Regions from separate parts of the Shewanella sp. 0m-8 genome, predicted to be linked through region 2. Evidence: predicted binding sites of a transcription regulator. Region 2 holds the regulator's gene; each other region holds the start of a gene.
What was found. The regulator LexA, encoded in region 2, represses DNA repair genes until DNA is damaged. The targets are predictions, from matches to a motif close to TACTGTATNNNNATACAGTA.

Region 1: a site for LexA is predicted at 6,091-6,110, ahead of ACVBIO_RS20630 (LexA family protein). Genes of this name have one in related genera too.
Region 3: a site for LexA is predicted at 5,624-5,643, ahead of ACVBIO_RS00100 (YebG family protein). Genes of this name have one in related genera too.

What each region holds. Positions count from the first base shown of each region.
Region 1 is NZ_JBRIMB010000071.1:59-8,382, forward strand. It holds gene ACVBIO_RS20605 (PepSY domain-containing protein) at 71-625, opposite strand; gene cspE (transcription antiterminator/RNA stability regulator CspE) at 1,143-1,355, shown strand; gene ACVBIO_RS20615 (hypothetical protein) at 1,861-2,559, shown strand; gene ACVBIO_RS20620 (inorganic diphosphatase) at 2,616-4,016, opposite strand; gene ACVBIO_RS20625 (hypothetical protein) at 4,086-5,114, opposite strand; gene ACVBIO_RS20630 (LexA family protein) at 6,125-6,532, shown strand; gene ACVBIO_RS20635 (Y-family DNA polymerase) at 6,535-7,788, shown strand; gene ACVBIO_RS20640 (HlyD family secretion protein) at 7,936-8,324, shown strand, end outside.
Region 2 is NZ_JBRIMB010000005.1:119,826-128,149, forward strand. It holds gene ctaD (cytochrome c oxidase subunit I) at 1-448, opposite strand, end outside; gene coxB (cytochrome c oxidase subunit II) at 458-2,044, opposite strand; gene ACVBIO_RS04105 (cell division inhibitor SulA) at 2,522-3,046, opposite strand; gene lexA (transcriptional repressor LexA) at 3,043-3,663, opposite strand; gene ACVBIO_RS04115 (cupin domain-containing protein) at 4,575-4,925, shown strand; gene ACVBIO_RS04120 (class I SAM-dependent DNA methyltransferase) at 5,065-5,649, shown strand; gene ushA (bifunctional UDP-sugar hydrolase/5'-nucleotidase UshA) at 6,313-8,046, opposite strand; gene ACVBIO_RS04130 (endonuclease) at 8,214-8,324, opposite strand, start outside.
Region 3 is NZ_JBRIMB010000001.1:16,444-24,767, forward strand. It holds gene rsmF (16S rRNA (cytosine(1407)-C(5))-methyltransferase RsmF) at 1-62, opposite strand, end outside; gene ACVBIO_RS00080 (nucleoside recognition domain-containing protein) at 131-1,357, shown strand; gene ACVBIO_RS00085 (MlaD family protein) at 1,599-4,229, opposite strand; gene ACVBIO_RS00090 (paraquat-inducible protein A) at 4,207-4,848, opposite strand; gene ACVBIO_RS00095 (paraquat-inducible protein A) at 4,835-5,467, opposite strand; gene ACVBIO_RS00100 (YebG family protein) at 5,655-5,945, shown strand; gene ACVBIO_RS00105 (GAF domain-containing protein) at 6,031-6,489, shown strand; gene proQ (RNA chaperone ProQ) at 6,775-7,413, shown strand; gene prc (carboxy terminal-processing peptidase) at 7,447-8,324, shown strand, end outside.

The DNA.
Region 1 (8,324 bases), on a different contig from region 2:
AAGTTAGTTACAGTCTCAAGATCCCCTTTTTTAACTATTCATTGTTCGGCTCAAGTGTTCAACGAGAGAATTATTTTGTCACTGCTGTTGTCAATGCATTCACTTCAGTTTCAACTTGTTTACCATTGACTGTCATCAACTTGATTTCATAAGAAACATTACCGTGGTCATCATCAAGTTCAACGCTCCACGCTTTACCGCTAAATTGTATTTCTGCTTGCTTCACAACATCTGCAAACGATAAATATTGACCACTGTTCAAGCCAGATAAATACAATGCATCTTCTAATTTATCATCAGCGTCATGATCATCATTCTGACCACGATTGTCTGTTAAAATAACATCACCGGTTTGTGTGTTGATTGCGGTATAAATTTTCTCACCGTTTTTACCGATTAATTCAATTTCATAGAAAACGTGTCCCATTTTCACTTCACGCTCGGCTTCAACCGTTACGCCGCCTGTGTTGGCTTCAGCCAATGCGACAGCCTGAAGTAGAGAGACAGTGTCTTGATTAAAAGATTTAGGGGCATCACCTGCATTTGCAGAGCCAATGGCCATCATGGCGCTCAGTCCAAGCAGAGTTGAAATAGTTGTTGTTTTAAAAACTGATGTATTGTTCATGGTTAAATCCTCATTTGTTTTAATGCAGACAGGGTGTTTCCTTGTCGATGAGGCTACTTTACTTAAGACATCTTTCCGCAAGTTTTCCTGAACTATACATTTTTGTAAGGTTTCAAGGCGAAGTCATATTGCAAGAGATAGGTTTAGGCCTATTTCTCTTACCCTGACAGCTCTTCCCCTAGCCAAAGTCAATGAAGCCAAAGTCAATGAAGCTAAAGTTCAATGGAGCAATGCGGTCTAAAACGAAAATATGCATATAACTGTTAAATAAAGGTATTGCTTAAACAAGGCAAAATAAATCAAAAAAGCGCTGTACAAAAAACGCACAGCAGTTATTATATCGCTCAGTTGTTCAGAGAGTTATTAAATGCAGCATCAAGTACAAGTAAAGCTTCCACTATCAAAACCGTGTTTTGTAGCTAGACGTTTGCCTTATATTTTAGCGTAACATGATATAATTCAATAAATTAACATAGTGTTAATGTTGAACTTTTTAAAACTAAATAAGGGGCATCATATGTCTAACTCAACTACTGGTACTGTAAAATGGTTTAACGAAGACAAGGGATTCGGTTTCCTTGCTCAAGACAACGGTGGCGCTGACGTATTCGTACATTTTCGTGCTATCGCATCTGAAGGTTTCAAAACGCTTACTGAAGGTCAAAAAGTGACTTTCGAAGTAGAGCAAGGCCCAAAAGGTCCACAAGCAAGCAACGTAGTCGCTCTTTAATCAAGCGCTAATAACGTAAGCTGATATGCAAAAAAGGTCGCTAATGCGGCCTTTTTTTGTGCCTGTAATTTTGAAAAGTTGAATAAAAAGCCTTCTCGTAAACAAAGAAGATCAAGGCTTTCACATTGCATTTTAAGTGTAGTGGCGTGTTAACTTTCGCTAACTCGTTATAGATGGGCTTACCAGTTTATAATCAGAAAATGGTGATGGCGGCAGTTAACCCATCAGCTTCTTAGAAGCTCATATCTTTCCCACACGCCTAATTTCCCTATAACCCAGCTAATTTCATCTGTATTGTTACGGTCAATTTAGCCACCTAATCAGAGGTCCAAAAGCATCCATTAACAATGTGCCATTAGTGAACGCGATTCTCTCTTCGCTTACTTGCTGTTATAGATCAAGCTGATTGGCTCTGTTCTGCGCTAATATAAGTCTATTAACATTCCTAACCTCTCCTTTAAGGGCTAAGGTATGTGATAAATAAAGAACAAAAGGAATGTTCCCTATGAGTAATAAGTCTAGCCTGGCGATGCAGTCAACCGTTGCCTCTTTTATGGTGGTATTTGGTGGGATGAATTTTGCGGTAAATGCAAATGATACCGCTGATCTTGATAGACTATATGGTATGCCTGTTAGCGCTTCCCACGTAAAATATTATGAAGTTGATCCCCATGACAACATCATGCTCAACCCCTATCTTCAGGTCGCGAATGAGCAGTGGTCGGCAGTGATTGATGCTACGAAATCTGCCTATGATTGGTGCATAGATGAACAAGGCAAGCTTGTCATTATTCAGCCTGTGCCACACCCAAGGGGTCGTCAATATTCCGGTAAATTTGTTCGACCAGAAGATGGATATACAAAATTAACGGGGTATACAGAGAAATATGGACACGTTTCGGCGACTGCAGGGCAAAAAGCCAGATTTTGTGGTGAGATCGTCTACGATAAAAATGGAGAGCGTTGGCTAGTTAACAATAAATCTGGACGATACAGTAAACACATCGATGATCGTACACCTGACAAATTGATTTATGCCGCTAAACTAATTAGAAAGTGGGTTGAGACTGGTGGAGAGGCTTGGGGGCCTACTATTTATCTATTAGAATATGGTCCTGAAGACATTATGAAGGCCGCTTTTCACTCTCTAAATGTTTATTATGCGAATCCTGAAACTAAAAAAATGCCTTATATAATATTATAAACCCCCGCTTATCAGTTGAAGCGAGGGTTTATTACTTACTGGCGACTTAAATAAGCCTATTCTCCTAAAATGTAAGGTTTTTTCTTTTTCTTCTCGTCAAGATATTTTATTTGACTGCTGCCTTCGTATTTATTTTGAGTTGCTTCGTTACCATAGGCTAAGCGGTATTGCACTTCTCCCCATGGCTTGCCTGACGGGTTAACGGTTGCTTTGATTAGTTTAGCTACATTAGCTAGCTGCTCAGGAGTACGATCGACATTATTTTTAGAGTAGCGGCCTGACTTGTTGTTAATCACCCAAGTACCATCTTCAAATAAAATTTCGCCGCCTAGACGAGCAACACCACCCGCTACACCAGATGTGTGACCAAATTTCTCTTTTGGATATTTCTTCTTGCCGCCCTTAACTTTAACTTTTTTCTTTCTACCATCTTCAGGTCTGATATAGCCATTTTTGTAGATACGCCCCATCGGGTGCGTCGCTTCTTGGACAATCGCAACATTACCATCTGCGTTTACTATATAGTTATAGACGCCAACTTCAGGATCGATCACTGCTGGTTGGTCTATAGTCGCAACCTGTAAGTACGGGTTAAGCATAATGTCGTCGGCTTGATCAACTTCATAATATTTAATATAAGAAGGTAGCGTTAATGTACCGTATAGTTTATCTAACTCACTGTCGCCTTGGGCTGTTTGCCCCGCAAATTTGTAGCCATTATTTTTAGAACCAGGCCAGAAATGTAACTTTGGGTTACCATTTTTTTGCAGCGCGATTTTATCTTGATCACTAATTTGGCCCTCTTCGTAAGCTAAGATTGAGTCACCGATAAGTTGAATCGCTGTGTTTTTATCTTTAAATCCACGCGCTTCAAGCTTAAAGTTACCTTTCTCATCGCGGCCTTTATAAGAAGTAAACCAAGTTTTGACAATAGTGGTAATGCCTGGAAACTTATCATCTAGACATGCAACATCACTACATACAGAAAGTGGACTACCATCTTGAACCATCAGAATTTTATAATCATTTTCGCCACCGTCCACTAGATCTAAGACGGCAATTGGGCGTGCTTTAATTACTGAGCCAATTGGCACTGCTGGACCCAAGACTAAAACATCCATTGGGTCACCGTCACCACCTTGATCTTTTGGTAAAATAGTTCTCGGGATCATACCGTAGTTGCCAGGGTATCCAAGATATTTTACATAACGTGGTTTACCGTTTTTCTGCTCCAGCTCTAACATGCCAGTTTTCTTATTTACTTCATATTTTGCAGTTTGGCCAGCAGGGATCTCGACGACGACATTGACGGTGCCATCGATGTTATGAGCACTATATCCAGAGAGAAAATTTTTCTCTCCTTGGAGTACTGAAACATGAGGAGCGACGCTAGCCATTGCTGTTGTTGTTAAACAAACAGCCGCTGCAACTAATGTGTAAGACAGTATTCTCTTCATTATCTTTATCCTAAGTTATTAAAAAAAAGTGTTTTATTGTAGAGTTTTGTTTACATACTTCTGGTGCAATTATGATGGGTCGTCATTAAATGCCACTGTCCCATCTGGATTCTTAGCTGGCTCTTTGTAGGACCTTAAATCTACATCTTTAAGCTGTGTAAACTTTTTAAGCTTCAATCCGCCTTTGCGCAAGTAGGTCGTTTTTGAGCCGCGCCAAACTGAATTTTTTGGTAAACCAATTTCGCTATCCATCTGCGCGTACATTTTTTGCATGAACTTTTCAGCTGTAATATGAGTTTCAGCCATGTCGTAGTAATCCCCAGTAGGGTAGCCAAATGAGAAATCATAGACAAATGCGTGCTCTCCCCCCTCAATGGGTAGCCATGCTTCCATGGAGATCCCCGCAGGAAAAGGCAAACCAGGAAGGATCATGAACCCAGGCTTCATCCTGACACTGTATGCACCAACACCTTCAAGGGGAATGCTTGGGTCAAGACCTAGGGTTTCTAGTTGTGGAACATATTGAGCAAAGTCAGCTAGCGTTTTTGGTAAATTGGTAAGTTCAACTTCTACTTTTACTGATTTTTCTAAGTAGGTATCGAGTAAGTGATTAGCAGCAGGACCTACATTCTCTTCAACAGATGCATCCTCTTCATCTTCCATAGCGGTAAATACGAGTTCAGGCTTTTCTCTATCGATAAACTTAACTGTTAACGCAGACGAAGAGGGCTTTCCTTCTAAATATTTTGTCGTGATTCTGACAACATATCCAAGCTTGGTTAGATCCCCTTTTGGCGTGTCGTAATACACTTTGGTTGAAAAAGTCAGTCCATCGGCATCAAAGGTTTTCTCTTCAAGCTGAATGTTTTCCTTTTTTGCAAATGCTTTAACTTTATTCCAAATCGTTTGTAAGCCTTCTTGAGGGGTCAGCCCCGCCTTAGCAGGGTCGATGAGAAACTTCATCTCTCTCGCTTCAACGATCTCTAATGCTTCAGGGTGCTTTTTTATCTGGACCTCATGAGGTAAAGCTGTTGCAGCTTGTACTGTGCTTGCTGTAAATAGTGAAAGAATCAGTGTTAAAGCCAGTGTTGTTTTCATAAATTTGAACCTCAAAAATAGTTAATCCAGCAGTAGCGGTTACATATTTGGTGCCATTAACCTTTATTACGAATAAATTTGCTCAAATAACCAATCAAAAACGTTGCTTAACCGTTATTTAAAACAAGTTATTTGTAACTAACTTAGTGCTAATCTAGCCTCCTCAAAAACAATAGTATTGATCTGCGTCAATCATATGTTCGGGTTTTGCAGTGGGCATGTAGCAACTTTGATATAGATCTAGTTTTAAGCATATCTGACAACTACTTGATCACGGAAAGGGGGGGGCAGATTTTTTTAGCTAGCATTTCGAGTAATGGACGTTTTGTATGAGAGCCATGATTACATTTTATTTACTTTTTATAGCGACAGATTGTTGCTGATTGCGCGTGGTTGGTATATCAATTTTTCAGGTTCTTTTTAAAATCATTTCAAGTAAAAACGAATGCTTTTACCTAGCAAATAAAGGGGTTTAAATAAATGAATTATGGGATCAATTACTTTCACTACAATGCATTACGTGCTTTTAAATATAGTTTTATCAATTAAAAACAACAACTGAAAAAGAGTGATGCAAGAGGCTCAATAATGGGAGGCTTGCCTCTAACTACTTACCTAAAGTAGATTCATCTTACATAGAGCAAAGCTAAACTTAACAAACCAACAAGCAAAATCAGATAATGAAACATAAACAATTACACCTAACCCCCTTAATGGTTGATTGCATTTTTAGGTTGCAACTTGTTAAAAGCTTACATCGGTATACTTAAAATCCCCTCGCCTCTTAGACAGCCCCGAGTCTTATGAAAAATTTCACCTAAGCTTTTTGCATAGGAGATATGTTATGGGTGGATAACGATATACCCAGAATTTAAAGAAGAAGCCGTTAAACTACTATTATGCGTGGCTGTTTTAAACTGCATTCTGCTCACAGAAAGTTGTCATCCTTATTGCGCAAAATCACATAAAACCACTATACTGTATAAATATACAGTTAACTATTTTTTAGCATGAACATAATTCCAATTTCAGCCAGTGCAGGCATAACAGGTTTTGAATCCCCTGCCACCGATTACAAGCAACTGCCGTTAAGTCTTGATGAATTACTGATTGAGCATCCGAGCTCGACCTTTATTGGCCATGCTTGTGGTGACTCTATGCAGGGGGTCGGCATATTCGATGGCGACATTTTAATAGTCGATAGGCATGTTGATGTGCGTAATCAAGACGTTATCGTGGCAAATTTTAACGGTTCATTTGTTTGTAAGATTATTGATAAGGTGAACAGATTGCTGTTATCTGCCAATGAATCTCACATGAGCACGCCTATCCTCGAGCACGACACTTTTAGTGTTGAAGGCGTGGTGATCCGCTCTATTCGCTGCCATCGTAAAAGCCCAATTCTAGAGAACGACTAACCATGTATGCGCTTGTCGATGCGAATTCTTTTTATTGCAGCGCTGAGCAGGTTTTTAGACCTGACTGGCGTAACCGCCCTATCATAGTGCTAAGTAATAACGATGGAATGATTGTTGCGGCTAACAGATTGGCAAAAGAGGCCGGAATTAACAAGTTCGGCCCTTACTTTGAAGCGCAAAAACTGTGTGAGCAAAAAGGTGTTATCGCGCTATCTTCAAATTATGAGCTTTATGGCTCATTATCTGCTGCCATGATGGAGGTGATTGGCCATTTTGCGCCTGAGCAGCATATTTATAGTATCGATGAGTCATTCTTATCGTTTAAGCACTGTTACCCCGCTATCCCTTGTTTAACTGAGCATGCGATGAAGATAAGGCGCGCCGTTTGGAAAGAAACACGGCTTCCTGTCTGTGTGGGGATTGGCTCGACGCTCACTCTGGCTAAGGTCGCCAATCACGCAGCTAAGAAAATACCCGGCTATAAAGGTGTTTGCGCCATTACCTGTGATGAACAGCGCATTGCCATTTTAAAAACCATGAAGACCGACGATGTATGGGGGGTTGGCAGACGTATATCTAACAGACTTGCGATGATGAATATTCACAGTGCTTTTGCCTTGTCACAGATGAAAGTCGGTATCGCAAGCAAGCAATTTAGTATCGAGCTTGAGCGTACCGTCCGTGAGTTGAACGGCGAAGTGTGCAAAACATGGGATGAAGCACGAGCTGACAAGCAACAGATCTTTTCTACCCGCAGTGTTGGTAACCGAATAACCGACATAACATCATTGTGTCAGGCGTTAAGCAAGCATGCATCAACCGCCGCGGCCAAAGCCAGGGCTCAAGGCTCACTCTGCCAAAGCATGTTAATTTTCGCTTCTAATTCCCCTTTTGATGAGCAGCCTAGCGGTTTTAAGTTTGTGCATCATTTTGCTTATCCAACGAATGACACGTGTGAATTGATAGAAGCTGCAACACGCGCGGCTATCGTCAGATTCAACTCCTCTATTCGTTATTACAAAATCGGCGTTGGACTAATTAATCTGTGTAGTGAGGCCAACCTGCAGCAGGACTTGTTCGAAAGCAGCAGAAACCCTAATAGAATGCAGGTATTAGATAGCATTAATGCTAAATATGGCACTGACGCACTGTTTCTGGCCGCTCAAGGCATATCACAGAAATGGGGCATGCGCAGAGAGATGCTTACCCCCCAATATACCACCCGCTGGAAAGACATCCCTATCATTAAATGTTGATGGGGACTTTCTAAATTTTTTTAACGACTTACATTGTTACTGAAACAAACTAGGACTAGTATTTGTTGAGACGAATGAACGCCTTGAAGCGTTATGAGTCTTCACCCCCTTCTCGACGACTGTCGAATAACCGGACTGGTTAACATTATGAGCGAAAATTCAACACAAGCACCATCCCATCTAGTACGTAATCTTATTCTTGCAGCCGTAGTGCTCGCAGTACTTGTTACTCTGAGTTATTTCTATATTCAACATCAAAAAAACTATCCGAGCACAGATGACTCTTATGTACATGCCAATATTATCTACATCGCTCCACAAGTCAGCGGCAAAGTCGTCAGTGTTAATGCATCTGATTATCAAAAGATTAGTCAAGGTGACTTATTGGTGCAGATCGACCCAGCTCCCTTTCAAGCTAAACTAGATGAAGCTCGCGCAGCCTATGAAATGGCGCTGCAAAATAATGCGGCAACCGATGATGCCATACTGGCTGCGAGTGCCAATGTTAAAAGTGCCGTCGCTCAATTATCTGATGC
Region 2 (8,324 bases):
AGCCGAAATTGGGGCCGCCACCTTCCATAAAAAGTGAGCTTAACAAAATGGCAAATGCGAAAGGTAGGATCCAAAAGCTCCAGTTATTCATTCGCGGTAGCGCCATATCGGGAGCACCAATCATCATCGGAATTAGCCAGTTAGCTAGGCCTGTAAAGGCCGGCATCACAGCGCCAAATACCATCACTAAACCGTGAACAGTGGTCATCTGGTTAAAGAAGTTGGGTTCGACTAATTGCAATCCGGGCTGAAATAGCTCTGCGCGGATCACCATTGCCATCGCGCCACCGGTTAAAAACATAATAAAACTGAACCAAAGATAGAGGGTGCCAATATCTTTATGGTTAGTGGTTAACAGCCAGCGCATAATACCTTTTGGCGCGCCATGGTGGTGGTCATCATGGCTCACGTCGTTAGCGGCTGGTGAGTCTTGTGTAATTGTGCTCATGTTAATCCCTTACTTTCCGTGACCATCAACATCAGAAGCCTGAACGGCATCACCAGAGTTATTACCCCAGGCATTGCGCTCATAAGTCACCACTGCAGCAAGCTGTTGTGGTGTAAGTAGCGCGCTAAATGACTGCATTGCCGTACCAGGTTTACCATTGATAACAATATCAAGGTGAGCGGCTACAGGGCCTTTGATGATTGGGCTACCCACTAATGATGGGAACGCTGGAGGTAGGCCTGTCCCCGCTGCTTGATGACAAGCCGCGCAGCTAGTCATATAGACTTTTTCCCCCATGGTCAGGAGTTCATTCATGGCTAGGTCACCTAATGGTGCCGTTGTTAGTTCTTTAGTTACCTCGTCATCAGCTTTGGTTTCTGAGGTTGTATCTTGATTAACCTCAGCTTGTGTTGCAGGTGAGGTCGCAGGTATTGCACTTGGAGTCGCTGGGGTTGTATCTACCGATGTTGCTGGCGTGGTCGTATCTGAGCTTACGTCGGCTGCTTGAACAGTGTCGCCTGAGTTATTGCCCCAGGCATTGCGCTCATAAGTCACTACGGCAGCAATTTCAGTTGCAGTTAACTGGCTAGAAAACGCCTGCATAGCAGTGCCCGATTTACCATTTAATACAATATCGATATGCAGCTGAGCAGGCCCTTTAATAAGCGGGCTGCCAATAAGAGAAGGGAATACGCCAGGTAGGCCAGCACCATTAGGCTGGTGGCAGGCAGCGCAGCGTGCAAGGTAGACTTGCTCGCCTTGCGCCATTAATTCTTCCATTGTTAGCGTTTGCGATAGGGCAGCCTTTGCTGCCACTTCGGCATTGCTGGCGGCTTGTTGTTGTGCAATCAGCCAAGCATCAAAATCTTCTTCTGATAAAGCTTCAACAACAATAGGCATAAAGCCATGGTCTTTACCGCAGAGCTCGGCACATTGGCCACGATAAGTGCCCGGTTTGTCGATGCGGGTCCAGGCTTCATTAATAAATCCTGGATTAGCATCTTTTTTAACGGCAAATGCGGGTACCCACCAGGAGTGAATAACATCATCTGAAGTCATTAAGAAACGTACTTTACGATTAATCGGTAGTACCAGTGGCTTATCTACCTCTAAAAGGTAGTTTTTACCTTTTGCTTCTTCGCCATCTATTTGCGCTCTGGGGGTAGAAAGCAGACTGAAAAATTCAACATCTTTGTTGAAATAGCTGTAATGCCATTTCCATTGTGAGCCGGTAATCTTGATGGTGAGGTCAGCATTACTTGGATCTTCCATAGCAATCAATGTCTTGGTTGCTGGAATAGCCATAAGTATAAGAATAATAAAAGGTACAACAGTCCAAAGGATCTCGACTTTAGTACTTTCATGAAAGTTGGCGGCGACTGCGCCTTTTGATTTGCGGTGGTTGATCATAGCGTAAATCATGATGCTAAAAACCACGATGCCAATAGCACAGCAGATGTAGAGAATAATCATATGGAGGTTGTAAACCCGCCCACTGATATCCGTAACACCCTCTGTCATATTAAGCGGCATTTCTGATGCAACAAGTACGGGCGAAAATAGCAACGCCAGCACACAATACAACAATTGCTTCACTAGACTTCTCCTCTGTCCACAAGACAAAGAAGAGTCACACAGTAAGTCTCTGCTCTATGTAAACTCTTCAGTTCCCAAAAAAGCAACGATGACTTCAAAGTGCGCGAGTGGCTTGCCTATCGAGTCGCAATTAATGGGATCGCGACACAGGCTATTGTATTCAGTGCTATTCACTGCTGGTGTAACCACGTTGGCACATACGGCTGAAATATATCAGGCCAATCTCAGTCTAAGCTTTAAATTCAGGACTAATCCCAGAGCAAAGACCGACAACTAAATCGCTCGGATATAACAAAATATCGTTGTTATGACTTCCTACACTACTTGGTGTTTAAATATTGATCAAGATCACTTTTTCAATTATTGATAATAAAAAAGCCCTCGAATGAGGGCTTTAGAAAATCGTTTGTACTAGAAGGCGCTTACTAAAACGCACCTCCTAGTCATCATGTATTAGAAAGCGAGGAGATGTTCTGCTTAATGAACAGCACCAAACAGGGAGGCTTGACCAAAAGCACTATCCTGCATATTGATTGAGCGACAAGATTGTTGCTTATTTGTGTTATCAATCGAATGTTCAATGACAATGCCGACAGCGCGAGCGCTTTTGGCAACGATTTGTAGGCGTCGATTGTCACGAGCATCTAAAGAGTTGGTCCAAGTAATCACCGCACTTGAGGTACCGCTTGTTAAGGCTTTTTCCATTGCCCAAAGTGTTTCCACTTCATCTTTAGCATGAACCAGTAAAATGCGGTCCATTCTTACACCTGCAGCTGCTAGCATCTGCTTGTAGCCGATATTCGGCGGGCTAATCAGTACAATCCAGCGACCCTGTTGGCTCAATTGTGAAAGCTGAGCACTGATCTGGTTCAGCTCATCACGCCCTTGAGTTTGGGTCACCATAGTCGTGATGTCATTACTCGTGCTGCTCACCATATTGGTCGATGGCATATCCTGCCACAGTCCAGGGTGACGAGGACTCGTTCCCATTAGTTTGTTCATTGCCAGTCTCCATTACGGATCACACCAACGGCTAAACCTTCAATACTTAAGCTTTGGTTTGCTAGATCCACTTCAATTGGTGAATACTCTTCGTTCTCAGCATGTAAGAAAACTTTGTTACCCTTTTTCTCAAAACGCTTAACGGTAACATCATCTTCAACGCGTGCTATAACCACTTGGCCGTTACGTGCTTGCTGAATTTTGTGTACAGCCAGTAGATCACCTTCTAGTATGCCAATATTCTTCATACTGTCACCACGGACTCTGAGTAAGAAGTCTGCTGATGGCTTGAACATGGCGGGATCGACTTTATAGTGTTGCTCGACATGCTCTTGCGCAAGAATCGGTTCACCTGCAGCAACTTGGCCGATAAGGGGTAAACCTAAATCTGCATCTTCAGTGTCTTCTTGGGTTAACTTAATACCGCGAGACGTGCCCGGCATAATTTCAATGCAGCCTTTTTTAGCTAAGGCTTTTAAATGTTCTTCAGCAGCATTGGCTGACTTAAAACCTAAACGTCTAGCGATCTCGGCACGGGTAGGTGGCATGCCAGTATCAGCAATATTACGTTTAATTAGCTCTAAAATTTCAGCTTGGCGCGGTGTAAGTGGTCTCATGGTTAACCCTGTCTTTCTATACAGTAACTGTTAGTATATACAGTATTTTTTTGAGTGCAAGTAATAACCAGTTATATTGTTTTTTGTGGGATCCAGTTTCAAATGAAATAAATCCAGCGATGTGAAATTCGTTATTGGACAGCGTCTGAAATTAACTAATATTTTGCTGGACATCAGCACTTATAAATTTAGATAAGGCCTCCGGATGAGAATTCGATGGGAAGGGGATTTTTGAGTGAATATATAAATTAGTCTTAGCTCATTTATGCCCATTACGTGCAACCAGCTAGGAAGGAATCCTTCCTCGTTGCCTAAACTGTTCATGCCCCTTTATTAGCTACAGGCAATAAGCAGGAAAGAACAGTGAAGAGTCTGTTGGCCTACTTTTACGAATCGATAAGCAATAATCACGAATTACTTTCGATTCAACATCAATACTCACTTTGCTCATTTCTGTGCGCGTTTATCCAGTAATACTTTTGTAGAGTGCAGATAAATCAATAGCTTTTCTTCAACAAAAATTAAATAGTAGGTTTATTAAATATGCATGCGCTTTTTGCCAAATATACGCGCATGCACACTATACAAATGTTGAACTAAGCCGCTGCGCGGGGCCTAAAAAATATTCAATCGAGTGTATAACCTACATTGGATCAGTTAGACTTAAAGAAATGCGAAGGAGCACAACAATGACAACGGAATTTCAATGAAAAACTTACCTTCTACTAGATATCAATTGATAAAACCTGCTCTACAGCCCAGAGCCAGCATCAAAAAAAGCAAATTCCTATAGCATAAAGCATACCAATTAATCTGGATTCAGCATCGACTAAGTCCAACAAGCGATTTGTGCCTTGCAAACAGCGCAACGCACAAATACTAAGACGTTATAAGCACAAGGAAGTTTTCAGATGATCCGCAACTTTCTAGAGACAGAGAAACAAATTCAGCATTCAGCACATGATGGAAAAGGTGCTGTAGAGTTGTATGAAATTTGGGGTAAATCAGATTTTATCAGCGGATGTGATTTTATTGATAGGCAAATTATACCGCCAAATTCTACTGTTGGTTATCACAAACACGGTAACAATGAAGAGATGTATATCATTCTTGAAGGAAGCGGAACAATGACTATTGCAGATCAAGAATATAGAGTTAAAAAAGGAGACATGATTAAAAACCCTCCTTTTGGTGAGCATGGATTGGTTAATGATTCAAACGAAAACATAGAGTTGTTAATCATACAGATGAGTATTGAGTAGTGTGCTTATAACAAGCAGCTAAATCCAGACTCACCAAGGCTGTCATGCCATTTGCTGAACAAATCGCCCGCCAGCACATGGTTCACTTATTAGCAGGGTGTTATGCAGTCGTGAACCGTTTCGAGTATAGGAAAATATAATGAGTGATAGTTGGGATGATTACGCAGATGGCTGGGATTCAAATTCAGATGTAATCGAGTATTCTAATAAGGCCTTTGATTCGCTGTGTAAATTCATAAGTTTAGATGGTTTAAATGTTTTAGACTTTGGGTGTGGAACTGGCCAACTAACTGAAAAAATAGCTCATGTTGCATCTTCAGTTGTTGCAATTGATTCCTCACCAAAGATGATTAAAGTTTTAAAGAATAAAAATATTCATAATGTAAACTCACTATCATGCGAAATTTCAAGAAACTCGATCAATAACAATCCTATTTTTGAGTCAGGTTTTGATTTAATTGTTGCGTCATCCGTTTGTGCTTTTGTGCCAGATTACGAGAAAACGTTATCTGATCTTAAGCTTCTTCTAAAAGAAGGCGGTACTTTTATCCAATGGGATTGGAAGCGAAGCAATGGAGAAGATGATTTCGGCTTTACCAATGAAATAATTACTGATGCATATTCAAAGGTAGGCCTTTCTGTTGTTCGTGCTTCAGAGGCGTTTTCTCTAACAAGTGAAAAAGGCACTATGAAAGTTATAATGGGAATAGCAAAAAATGCATAATCGGGTAGCCGGGGGTATCTAGCCTCCAGCACCCATACCACCCTGTATGCGGATCCGCACTACCTCTAAATGAGGCCTTTAATTCGCTGAAATTGAGAGTTTCATTTTGGCTGGATTTCTGGGGGTAAATTTCACATTATCCCGGATCAAGCCGATATGCCTATCTGGATTTCGGCTCTTAACTTATTGATTTCATATTAGGGGGAATTTCACTTGAAACTGGATCCCACATTTTTGTGTGGGATCCAGTTTCAAATGAAATAAATCCCAGCGATGTGAAACTCGTTATTGGGTAGCGCCTGAAGGTACCTCTTTATCTCAAGCGTTCATTAGCTGACTTTGCTGCCTACTCATTTAGTATCTCGGGTGCGTTTGTTCCATAGACAAATAAGTCCGCGCAATTGAGCCTCTTGCGCCCGCTGTTGGTTCAACTTTATTTCCTTGCACTTTTACCTGACAGCTACCAAAGCTCGAACGAGAAGAAGGGAGTGGTAAGCAACAAGGCATTTGCTCTACTTTATACTTGCTGACGACCTTGGTATGTACAAAAAGGCTAGGTGTAGTTTGCCGAACACATACCTTAAAAAAACAGAGCCCAATCAAAGGTTGGGCTCTGTTTTGAGATCTAAGGTGCCAGCTGATTAACCTTATTAACTGCTAAGATTAACCGCCGCAGCCATCAGAACTTCTGGAGTTGATATAGCGAACATCTTTCGCTCTGTCATAATTGGCAGGATCGAGCGTGTCATGCTTTTTGATGAATTGATAAAGCATATCTGCATCAATAAAGCCGGTATCTCTCGCCTTTTCCTTTAACTTGGGATACTTATTACCGCCCGCAGCGTTATAGCTAGGGAGGGTAAATCGATATTTATCTGTTAGCTTGAAGGGCTTATCACCAACAGTTCTGATATCGACATCTTTAGCTTTACAGTCAACGGTCATCTTGATACCGCTAAAATGGGCAAAGCCTCCAGAGCCTCGAGTCTTAAGCGCAACCCTAGACAAATACTTCTTTAGTTCGGCTCCATTCATCTCGGTTACAGTCACGCTGTTGGAAAAAGGCTGCACCTTAAGCACATCACGATAGCGAATGGGCCCTTTCTTTATGGTGGCTCGAATACCACCTGAGTTTATGATCCCAAAATCTGCGGGGATAGGAAGCTGAGTTTGAGCGTGCGCAATCATCACCCCCAGAGGCGTAGCTTGGTAACGAACAATCTTACGCTTACCAATGAAGTCCGCCTTTGCAACACCAATCTGTTCTCTCAACTTCAGCTGCCCCTTACGCTGATAGGGCCGAAGCAGTTCGAGGGTTTCCTTATCCTTAGGCGTTAGCATATGAGGCGGATAGTAGGAACCAAACTTGGTTTCTGTATTCACTGGTACTAACTCGTAGTTTGCCAAGTGTAGCTTACCACCATAGTATTCAAAATCGGCGCGACCAACGAACTTTCCCCACTCGTAGGCTTGCATGATCCAAGTGCCATTTTGACGATCAGGCCTACAAGGCTCATCTCGACCATAATCTTCTACGTACTCACCAGTGTCCCCTTCCATACACACAGGCAACTGTGAATGTCCGCCAATGATTGCTTGGATCTGGCCAGGCTTTAGGCTTTTGGCAAGAGCAACATCACCGGGCGCGTTACTTCCATGTTTACCATTTTCATAGTGACCCATATGGGTGAGACCAAAAACAAGATCCGGTTGATGCTTCTGCTCAAGCTCTGCCAAAATATTTTTTGCCTCAGCTTGTGCTGAAGTGAATTTTAGATCTTCAACGAATTCTGGATTACCTATCTCAGCGGTATGCTCGGTAGTCAGGCCGACTACGGCTAGCTTCAAGCCTTGAACCTCGAATAGCTTGTAGGGTTCGAAGTAGCGTTGCCATTCACCATCGACTTGGCGATAGATGTTGGCCGATAACCACGGGAACTTTGACCAGCCTCTCTGCTTATCCATCACCGTCGATGGATTATCAAACTCATGGTTACCCACGGCCATGGCGTCATATCCAAGGTGGTTCATGCCGATAAAATCTGGCTCGGCGTCTTGAAGATCAGACTCAGGTACGCCAGTGTTAATATCGCCACCTGAGAGCAGTAACGTTTCCCCACCTTGCTCGGTGACCTCTTTACGAATTTGGTCGAGAATGGTTTTTCGCGCGGCCATACCATACTCACCTCTAGAGCCTTGCCAAAAACGGCCGTGGTGATCATTGGTATGGAGCAAGGTGAAGCGCTTACAGTCATCACCAGCGGCTTGACAGGCGATAGATGCTGTCGTCTTAGGCGCCTCTTCCACCTTTTCCTTACCACAGCCGCTCAATGTTAACGTTAGAGCGATAGCTGATCCGGTAAGAAGTAGGCTAGAAGGACGGAGTGAAGTATTCATAATAATCCTTCAATATTATTCAGATAAGCGTTGTCATTTGCCCTAATAGCTGATTTCTCATTCTGAGAGCAACGCGCACAAGGCGAGATGTAGACAACGTCTGTACAGTTAAAAAAAGCAGCACCCAGAGCGATCCCGGTGCTGCTTTTTATAGGCTTAACTGATGATTAGCCTTGGCGGCGACGCCACCACATTAGCGGTAGCAGCAAAGTAATAAAACCACCTAAACTACCCGCCCCATCAGGCTTAGTCCAACCAGGTTCTTCGGTGTTTTTCAC
Region 3 (8,324 bases), on a different contig from region 2:
GAAAGGTGAGAAGGGAGATCACGTTCAATATTGTCGAGAAAATTCTGATTAAAATGAGCCATATGTCGAAGATAATGCGGTAAAGTAGCGGGATTATAACAGATTTACCAAATGATAAGAGGGAACTTGAGTGCTAAATAAGATCTGGTTTGGCTTTTTTGCAACCGCATTATTCGCTATTTTGGCGCAGGTGCTAACAGGCCATACTCAAGTACTTTCAGAAAGTGTCAGTGCCATTTTTTCGAGTTCAAAATTAGCCGCTGAAATCGCATTGGGCTTAATCGGTGTATTATCACTGTGGATGGGCTTGATGCGTGTTGGCGAAAAGGCGGGGGTCGTTGGCTTATTCTCTAAAATGTTTGAACCTTTACTCGCTAAACTGATGCCAGAGGTACCTAGAGGGCACCCGGCTTTTGGTAGCGTCACCATGAATTTGACTGCCAATATGCTGGGTTTAGATAATGCTGCAACGCCGTTAGGCCTCAAGGCAATGCAAGATCTACAAACCTTAAACCCTAATAAGAGCGTTGCGACTAACGCCCAGATCCTGTTCTTAGTGTTAAATACCTCTTCTATAACTTTAGTGCCTGTCACAGTATTTTTGTATCGTGCTCAGCAGGGAGCTGTCGCACCAGCTGATATTTTTCTGCCGATTTTACTGGCAACAACGGCATCGACACTGGCAGGTCTAACGGTAGTCGCGATAGTACAAAGGTTATCTTTACTCAATACTGTGGTACTGGGTTATGCCGGTATCATTTTATCTTCCATTATCGGCTTGGTATTTTATTTAAGTACCTTATCTGTATCGGCTATTGGTGAAATCAGTACCAGCCTTGGTAACGGTATTTTATTGCTGCTTATTTTTAGTTTTGTACTGGTTGCTGGTATCCGAAAGGTTGCAGTTTATGATGAATTTATAGAAGGTGCGAAAGAGGGCTTTGCGCAGTCCATAAAGCTAATCCCATACTTACTGGCGATGTTACTCGCTATTGCGTTACTCAGAGCTTCCGGTGCGCTCGATTATTTGCTACAGCTTATAGCAGGCTTAGTCGCTTTTGCTGGAGGGGATGTACGCTTTGTTGATGCCATGCCTACAGCTATCATGAAACCTTTTAGTGGCTCAGGGGCTAGGGCTATGATGCTTGAAACCATGCAGCACTATGGAGTGGATTCATTTGCTGGTCGCTTAGCTGCAATATTGCAAGGCAGCACCGAGACGACATTTTATGTATTGGCCGTTTATTTTGGTGCTGTTGGGATCCGTAATGGCAGGCACGCGTTAGCTTGTGGCTTATTTGCAGATTTAGCGGGGATCATCGCGGCGATACTGGTCTGCTACCATTTTTATGGTTGATGATACCAATCAAAATAAGTAGTTGTTCTACTCAGAGTGTTTTTGGGCAAACTAATTCAAGGCGAATAGATGACATAATTGCTCGGCGATCACATGGCATTTTCCCATTAGCAAACATGCTGACAGACATAAAAAACGAGGCCTTATAGCCTCGTTTTTCTATTCAGTTGCTAGATAATCGTTATTAACTATCATTTCCAAGTTATCAACTGTTAGTTAATATTTCTTAGCAGCTGAATCGTTAGTCTGCTTTAGGTGTTTGTACTGGTGACCAAGTCATCCATTTTGCATCAAAATCAGACTGAAGCGTAAATGTTTGGTCGTTGTTGATGGTGTTTGCTACCGTGGTGGTTTCTTGTGTTGCGACCCCGATGCCACCGGCTAAAATTGTTTCCAACGAACCCGTCTCGATTTGCGCGCCTGAGAATAGGCCAAGATCAACTTTTACGCCTGAGAGATCCCAAAACACACTGGTTTGGTTTACAAGATGTTGATACTTATTTTTAATATGAACGTGCATTACAACGCCAGTGCCTTGATCTGAAAGAGCATAACTATCGACTTGGCCAATGTTTATCCCTCTAAAGAAAATGGCTGTTCCTGACTTAACCGAGCCTAAGGTGCTATTACTTAAATTAAAGGTTAACGCACCATCGATATTATGAAATGGCGTATCAACTTGTCCAACAAAGGTTGTCGCCTTGATGTTGCTTTGTCCCGGGAAGACTTCAATATAGGCACCGGTTATCAGGGTTTCAGGCGCTTTAATCCCAGCTAAAGAAATATCCGCATCGACAACAGAATACGAGGCATCTTTTTGATTAAAATTAGTGGCATATTCACCATATAAATAAGCAGTAACATTTAACTGCTTTAAATTGGCGGCTAAGGTTACCGACTCAATTTCACCGACTTTATGGCCTAAATACCGAATGGCTGCTTTGCGGGTTAATTTTACGGTCGCAGGGAAGGTGAGCTGAATGGGTACCGCCTGGCTGAATGCAAGGAACTTACTTTCATAAAGCGCGGTGCCGTTTGCGACGGTATTACCTTCAAGCAAGCCAAGGCTTATTCCGCCTTTTAAAGCTCCCATTAATGGCGCGACTTCGACCTCAACGCCACTTAAACTGGCATTGATTGATACTGCACTGTTACGCCAAAAGATTGTTTGATCAGTGAGTAAACTTTTAAAGTCACGTTCGATAGCGATATCAATTGCAAAGTCATTATTTGTGGCTTGCCACTCTACGCCAGACACCTGGCCTATTTGCATTTTCTTGTAATAGATAGGAGAGCCAGCAGTGAGATCTGCGCCATCTTGATTGTAGAGTCTTCTTTTTATAAGCTTTTGATTATTGAAAAAAGACGTAGCCTGTTTGCTGTTGCCAAAAACATACAGCGAGTCGCCGCTCTTTGCCAAGGCTTTGTTTGTGCCTCTAACTAAGCTTAACGCGCCACTAGTCAAAGTCGTCAGATCACGGGTACTGACTTTAACACCATCGAGACTCGCATCTATGGTTAATGCAGACTCTGCAATAAAGTGGCTATTTGCGCTGATAAGCGTCGCAAAGTCAGCGTCTATTTCAGCTTGATATTCTACTTGAGTAAAAGTGTTATTGAGCTGACTGGATAGTACGTGACCAATCTTGATCTGCTTATAGCGAATTTCTGCACCGGCGCTAATACCTGGGTTGCTTTTTGCGTGCAGCGTGAGGAGCAGTTTACCAGTATTTGTGGGCTCAGGTTGCTGTGTTAACAATGTATATTGTTGTTTTGCAGCTCCTGTACCTGGAATGAAGTTAATTACACTACCTGTGATTAAACGTTCAGGGTGCTTTATACCGGATAGAGATATATCGGCGCCTTCCAACCAGAAATCAGCACTTTCAGTGAGTAACTCTTTATAGGCGTTATCAATTCTTGCAGATAACACAACGCCATCATCACTTAATGCTTTATGAGTTACCTGGCCTATCTGGATCCCACGATAAACAATGGCGGTATTTTGAGATACGGCGTCGGTACCACTTGCGAGTAGGTTAAATTGCAATCCGCCTAAGGCGTCATCTTGGCTGTCATATAACGTGAATTCATGCTTATTTTCCACGGGTTCAGATAAGGTATTGGAGCTAAAGCTAATGCCACCTGCAAGTATCGAGGCTAAACTTTCGCTACTGACTTTTACACCAGATAAGGAGGCATCGATGCTGATCCCCGAGACATTCCAAAATTGAGAGTCGGTTTTAACTAGCTCAGCATATTGCTGTTGAATAAATGCTGTTACTAGAATTTGTTCCGCACTTTCAAGATGATAACCAACTACTTGTCCTACTGGGATCTGTCTGTAAAAGATAGGAGAACCCACATCAAGAGAACCTAATTTGTCAGAAGTGATATGGACAATTAGTCCTTCTACGCCGGGTGTGATGACGGGGGCAGTTGTTTCTGCTTCAAAATAGGATCTTGAGTCGCCGCCACCGGGTAACATACTAATGTAATTACCAGAAAAAAGGGTATCTAGACCTTCGATGCCGGTGATTGTTGCTTTAGGTTTAACCAACCAAAACTTGGTCCCCTGGTTGATAAATGGTGCGGCACGATAATCCATGAGAACTGAGACGTTTACGCCTTGAAGATCATCATCAATACTCATATCAACGACTTTACCCACTGTAAGCCCTTGGTACTTGACTAAGGTTTTACCTATGTCCATTCCTGTGGCACTAGGGAAATGAATCGTAATTTCAATTCCCGACTCGCGTATGCTCTTCACCCCAAGCCACGCGCCTAATGCAAGTGCAATAATGGGTAATAACCAAATCGGTGAGAATAACTTTTTCTTTACGACTTTAGGCGTTTGTACTTGAGTCATCTTTTGCTTCCAATCTATCCCAGAGTAATCGGGTATCTATAACTTTTGCAGCGAGCTGCGTGAGTAAAATAACTAAGGCGAATGCAGTTGCTGCTGGAGCCGGCTTAGCGTCGAGTAACTGTCCCATATTAACGACAGCTACAGTAAGTGAAATAACAAATAAGTCGAGCATCGACCATCGACCAATCCATTCAATAATATGAAAGCCAGTCATTAACTTCTTTTTCGAAATAGGGAGTTTGAAACTGATTGCAGATAAATAAATCGTTAAGCCTACAATTTTTAAGATCGGTACCAAAATACTCGCAGTAAACAAAATGATTGCGATGGGGATCATGTCCGTTTTAACGAGGTGAGCGATCCCAGAAAAAATGGTGTCTTGGGTCACTCGTCCCTGATTCGTCAGCGTTGTAATGGGGTAAATATTGGCAGGGATCAGCAAAATAGCTGCGGTGATTAGCAGCGCCCAACTTTTTTGGACACTGTCATAATCTCTAACCTTAAGTGGAGCATCGCAACGACTACATGTTGCAGACTTACTGCAGGTCACCTTGTGACATGTTGGACACGAGGTTAAGCCGATATCTTTCCCAAGCGTTGCTGAGTCATTTGTGTTCATCAAGAAAGCTCCACATATGTTCTAAATCGTACTCGCGCATTAAAAATAACGTCATTACAAATAACATGGTGAAACAGAATGTACCAAAACCAAAAGAGACACTGGCAAAATCTGCTAGGTTGAACGCCGCGACGAGGAAGCTGATGACATAGATTTCAAGCATGGTGAGCTGGGTGAGCATTCCTTGAATTTTTAGCAATTGTTTGAGTGTCGTCCTCAGTATGACAGAACTGAGCCCGAACTTAATAATGAGTGTTTGAGACAAAATGGATAATAACAATAGCCCCGGAGCGACAACGGCAGAAACCAACACCGCAATACCCACTAACCAATAACCTTGCTGGTAAACAGATAGCGCCCCCTCTATGACTGTAGTTGTCCTAATACTTCCAAGAAACTCAAGCTCTAAGACCGGGTATAAATTTGCAGGTGCGAAAAAGAAAACCGCCGTTAAACACAGGGCTAACATACCGTTGATAGAACAGTATGGCGTATCGTAAAGGGGGGTGTGGCACCTTGGACAGATAGCACGTACGCCAGTTGGCAGTGCTCGCTTCCTAATGACTAAGTCGCAGGACTGACACAAAGTAATACTATTATCTACTGCTTCCATAGCCATCTTTTTTTAATATCCAAGTTTGCGATATAAACGGTTAATCGAGTACGCAAGGTGAGTATTTTCACGTATGCGATTGAAAATACAGAGCCATTAACCGAATAAGTTTATCAGATATTCAAGAAAACTTGCATAAGAAGTTCAATCTATGAGACTCTTTACTGTATATAAAAACAGTGTGAGGTTGAATATGGCCGTTGTAACTCAATTTGTAGTTGTTAGAGAAGGGGTTGAAAAGATGACTTTTACATCTAAGAAGGAGGCTGATGCCTACGATAAGATGCTAGATATCGCTGATAACCTAATCCCGTTTTTAAGTAAGAGTGACTTAGGTTTGGAGGAGGTTAATATTGAAAAGTTAAGCTTTTTCTTGGCCGAGAACAAAGATGACCTGCAAGTGTTACTTAAAGGTGGATCACTAGAGAAAAAAGCATCGGTTAAGAAAACAGCTAAAAAAGCTGAGGACAAGGCAGAAAAATAAAACTCCTTGTTAATGCAGGTAGGTTTGTTGTTAGAATTTTGTAAGTATGCTTTTTTGTTTTAGATATAACGGTTGGATAGTATTAATGGAAGACGCTTTTTACGGCACGCTAGAACGTCAGGTGCGGGCATTATTTACAGATGAAGATGACACTATTGCAGCATTGGCAAATTTTTCAGCTTTTATCAATGACAACCTTGATGATCTTAATTGGGTTGGCTTCTATCTATTGAAAAATGATCAATTAGTATTAGGGCCGTTTCAAGGTAAGGTAGCTTGTTCTCGCATTCCAGTCGGTAAAGGTGTCTGTGGTACCGCGGTGGCATTAAATTCAACACAACGAATTGATGATGTTCACCAGTTTGCAGGTCACATTGCATGTGATAGTGCCAGTAACTCAGAATTGGTTGTACCTTTACGACAAAACGGATCTGTTATCGGTGTGCTGGATATTGATAGCCCATCGTTATCAAGGTTCAGTAAAATTGATCAACAAGGGGTCGAAACTTTGGTAAAAAGTCTCGAATTTTGCCTATTTGGTTAATCTACGACCAATTATCGCTAATTGGAGGTCGCAATCATTTGAAGCCTCTCTATAATAAGCGGTTTGAGTAATGAAAAAAACAAACACGTTTACATTCAAGATATGAATGCTTAGAGTTTGTGTATTATTGTTGCTAAGGTAGGTTTGATTTTAGGTATAAAAACAAATGTTAACGATTTTTCATTTGTTGTTTATGCGCAGATCAGACAAATATAAACGACACTTAACTGATACGAGTGATAAAGCTCTACGGTGGTGTCCCTTTTTTAAACTGTGGAAGTAAAGATGGAATCAACAGAAAAGTTGACCGATACCAACGCTATTCTTGCGTATTTGTACGAAACATTTCCTTTATGCTTTATAGCTGAAGGTGAAACTAAGCCATTAAAAATTGGGTTGTTTCAAGATTTAGCGGAAAGGTTAGCTGATGATTCTAAAGTCAGTAAAACTCAGCTCAGAATCGCGTTAAGAAGATACACGAGTAGCTGGCGCTACTTAAAGTGCGTGAAAGCAGGCGTACAGCGTATTGATTTAGACGGTAATGCTTGTGGTGAATTAGAGCAAGAGCACATTGATCATGCTCAAGCTACACTAAAAGAGAGCCAAGACAAAGCTAAGGCGAAAAGAGTTGCACAGGCCAAGAGTGCTAACCCAGCTGCAAAAACGGCTAAGAAGCCTGTTAAGAAGCCAGTTGCTAAACGTCCTAAGCAAGCTCAAAGCAGCAAACCTGCAAAAGAGCCTGTTGTGGCAGAAAATTTAGTACCTGCGGTTTTAGCTGAACTGAAACCAAAGCAGCGTGTTAATGTCAAATTAGGTAAGGCACCAGTAGCTGGTGTGATTTTGGACATCAAAAAAGAAGATGTTCAAGTTCAGTTAGACTCTGGTTTAACCATCAAAGTTAGAGCTGAACATATACTGCTGTAATGGCTTATTAGCACCTAAAGGAGTAACTTGTTGATGCGAAAACTTTCTCTGGCTGTATCCATTGCCGGTATTTTTGTCGGATTCTCGGCGTGGGCCGTAAGCCCTACTATTCAATTCAGCGAGTTGCCCGCTCTTAAGCAGGAACCGCAACATAAGGTTGCCAGTAAACGAGTGACAGGTTTATTCACTCGCTCCCACTATCATCGTTTTGATATGGATGACGCCTTCTCTGAACAGGTATTTAATCGATATCTAAAGCAATTAGATTATCGCAAGAATGTATTGTTGCAGTCTGATATCGATAGTTTCAAAGGCTATTCATCTGAATTTGATGATATGTTGAAAAGTGGTGATTTGAATCAAGCTTATAAGATGTTTGAGCTTGTTCAAAAGCGTCGCTATGAGCGATTTGCTTATGCATTGTCTTTGCTTGATGAAGAGATGGCATTTGACGTTGCTAATGACGTTTATGAATACGACCGCGAAGATGCAAACTGGCCAACAACCGAAGCTGAGTTAAACGAGCTTTGGCGTCAACGTGTAAAATACGATGCATTAAACCTCTCTCTTACTGGTAAGAATTGGGATGAAATCGTCGAAGTCCTTGAGAAACGTTATAACAATGCGATTAAACGTTTAAGCCAAACCCATAGCGAAGATGTCTTCCAAGGCGTAATGAATGCATTCGCCCGCACAGTGGAGCCTCATACAAGCTATCTTTCCCCTCGAAATGCTGAGCGTTTCCAAATGGAAATGAATTTGAGCTTAGAAGGCATTGGTGCAGTGCTTCAAGTCGATGATGACTATACAGTGATCAAGAGTCTGGTTGCAGGCGGCCCGGCAGCATCAAGCGAAAAATTATCACCTGAAGATAGAATTATTGGTGTAGGTCAAGAAGGCAAAGAGATCGT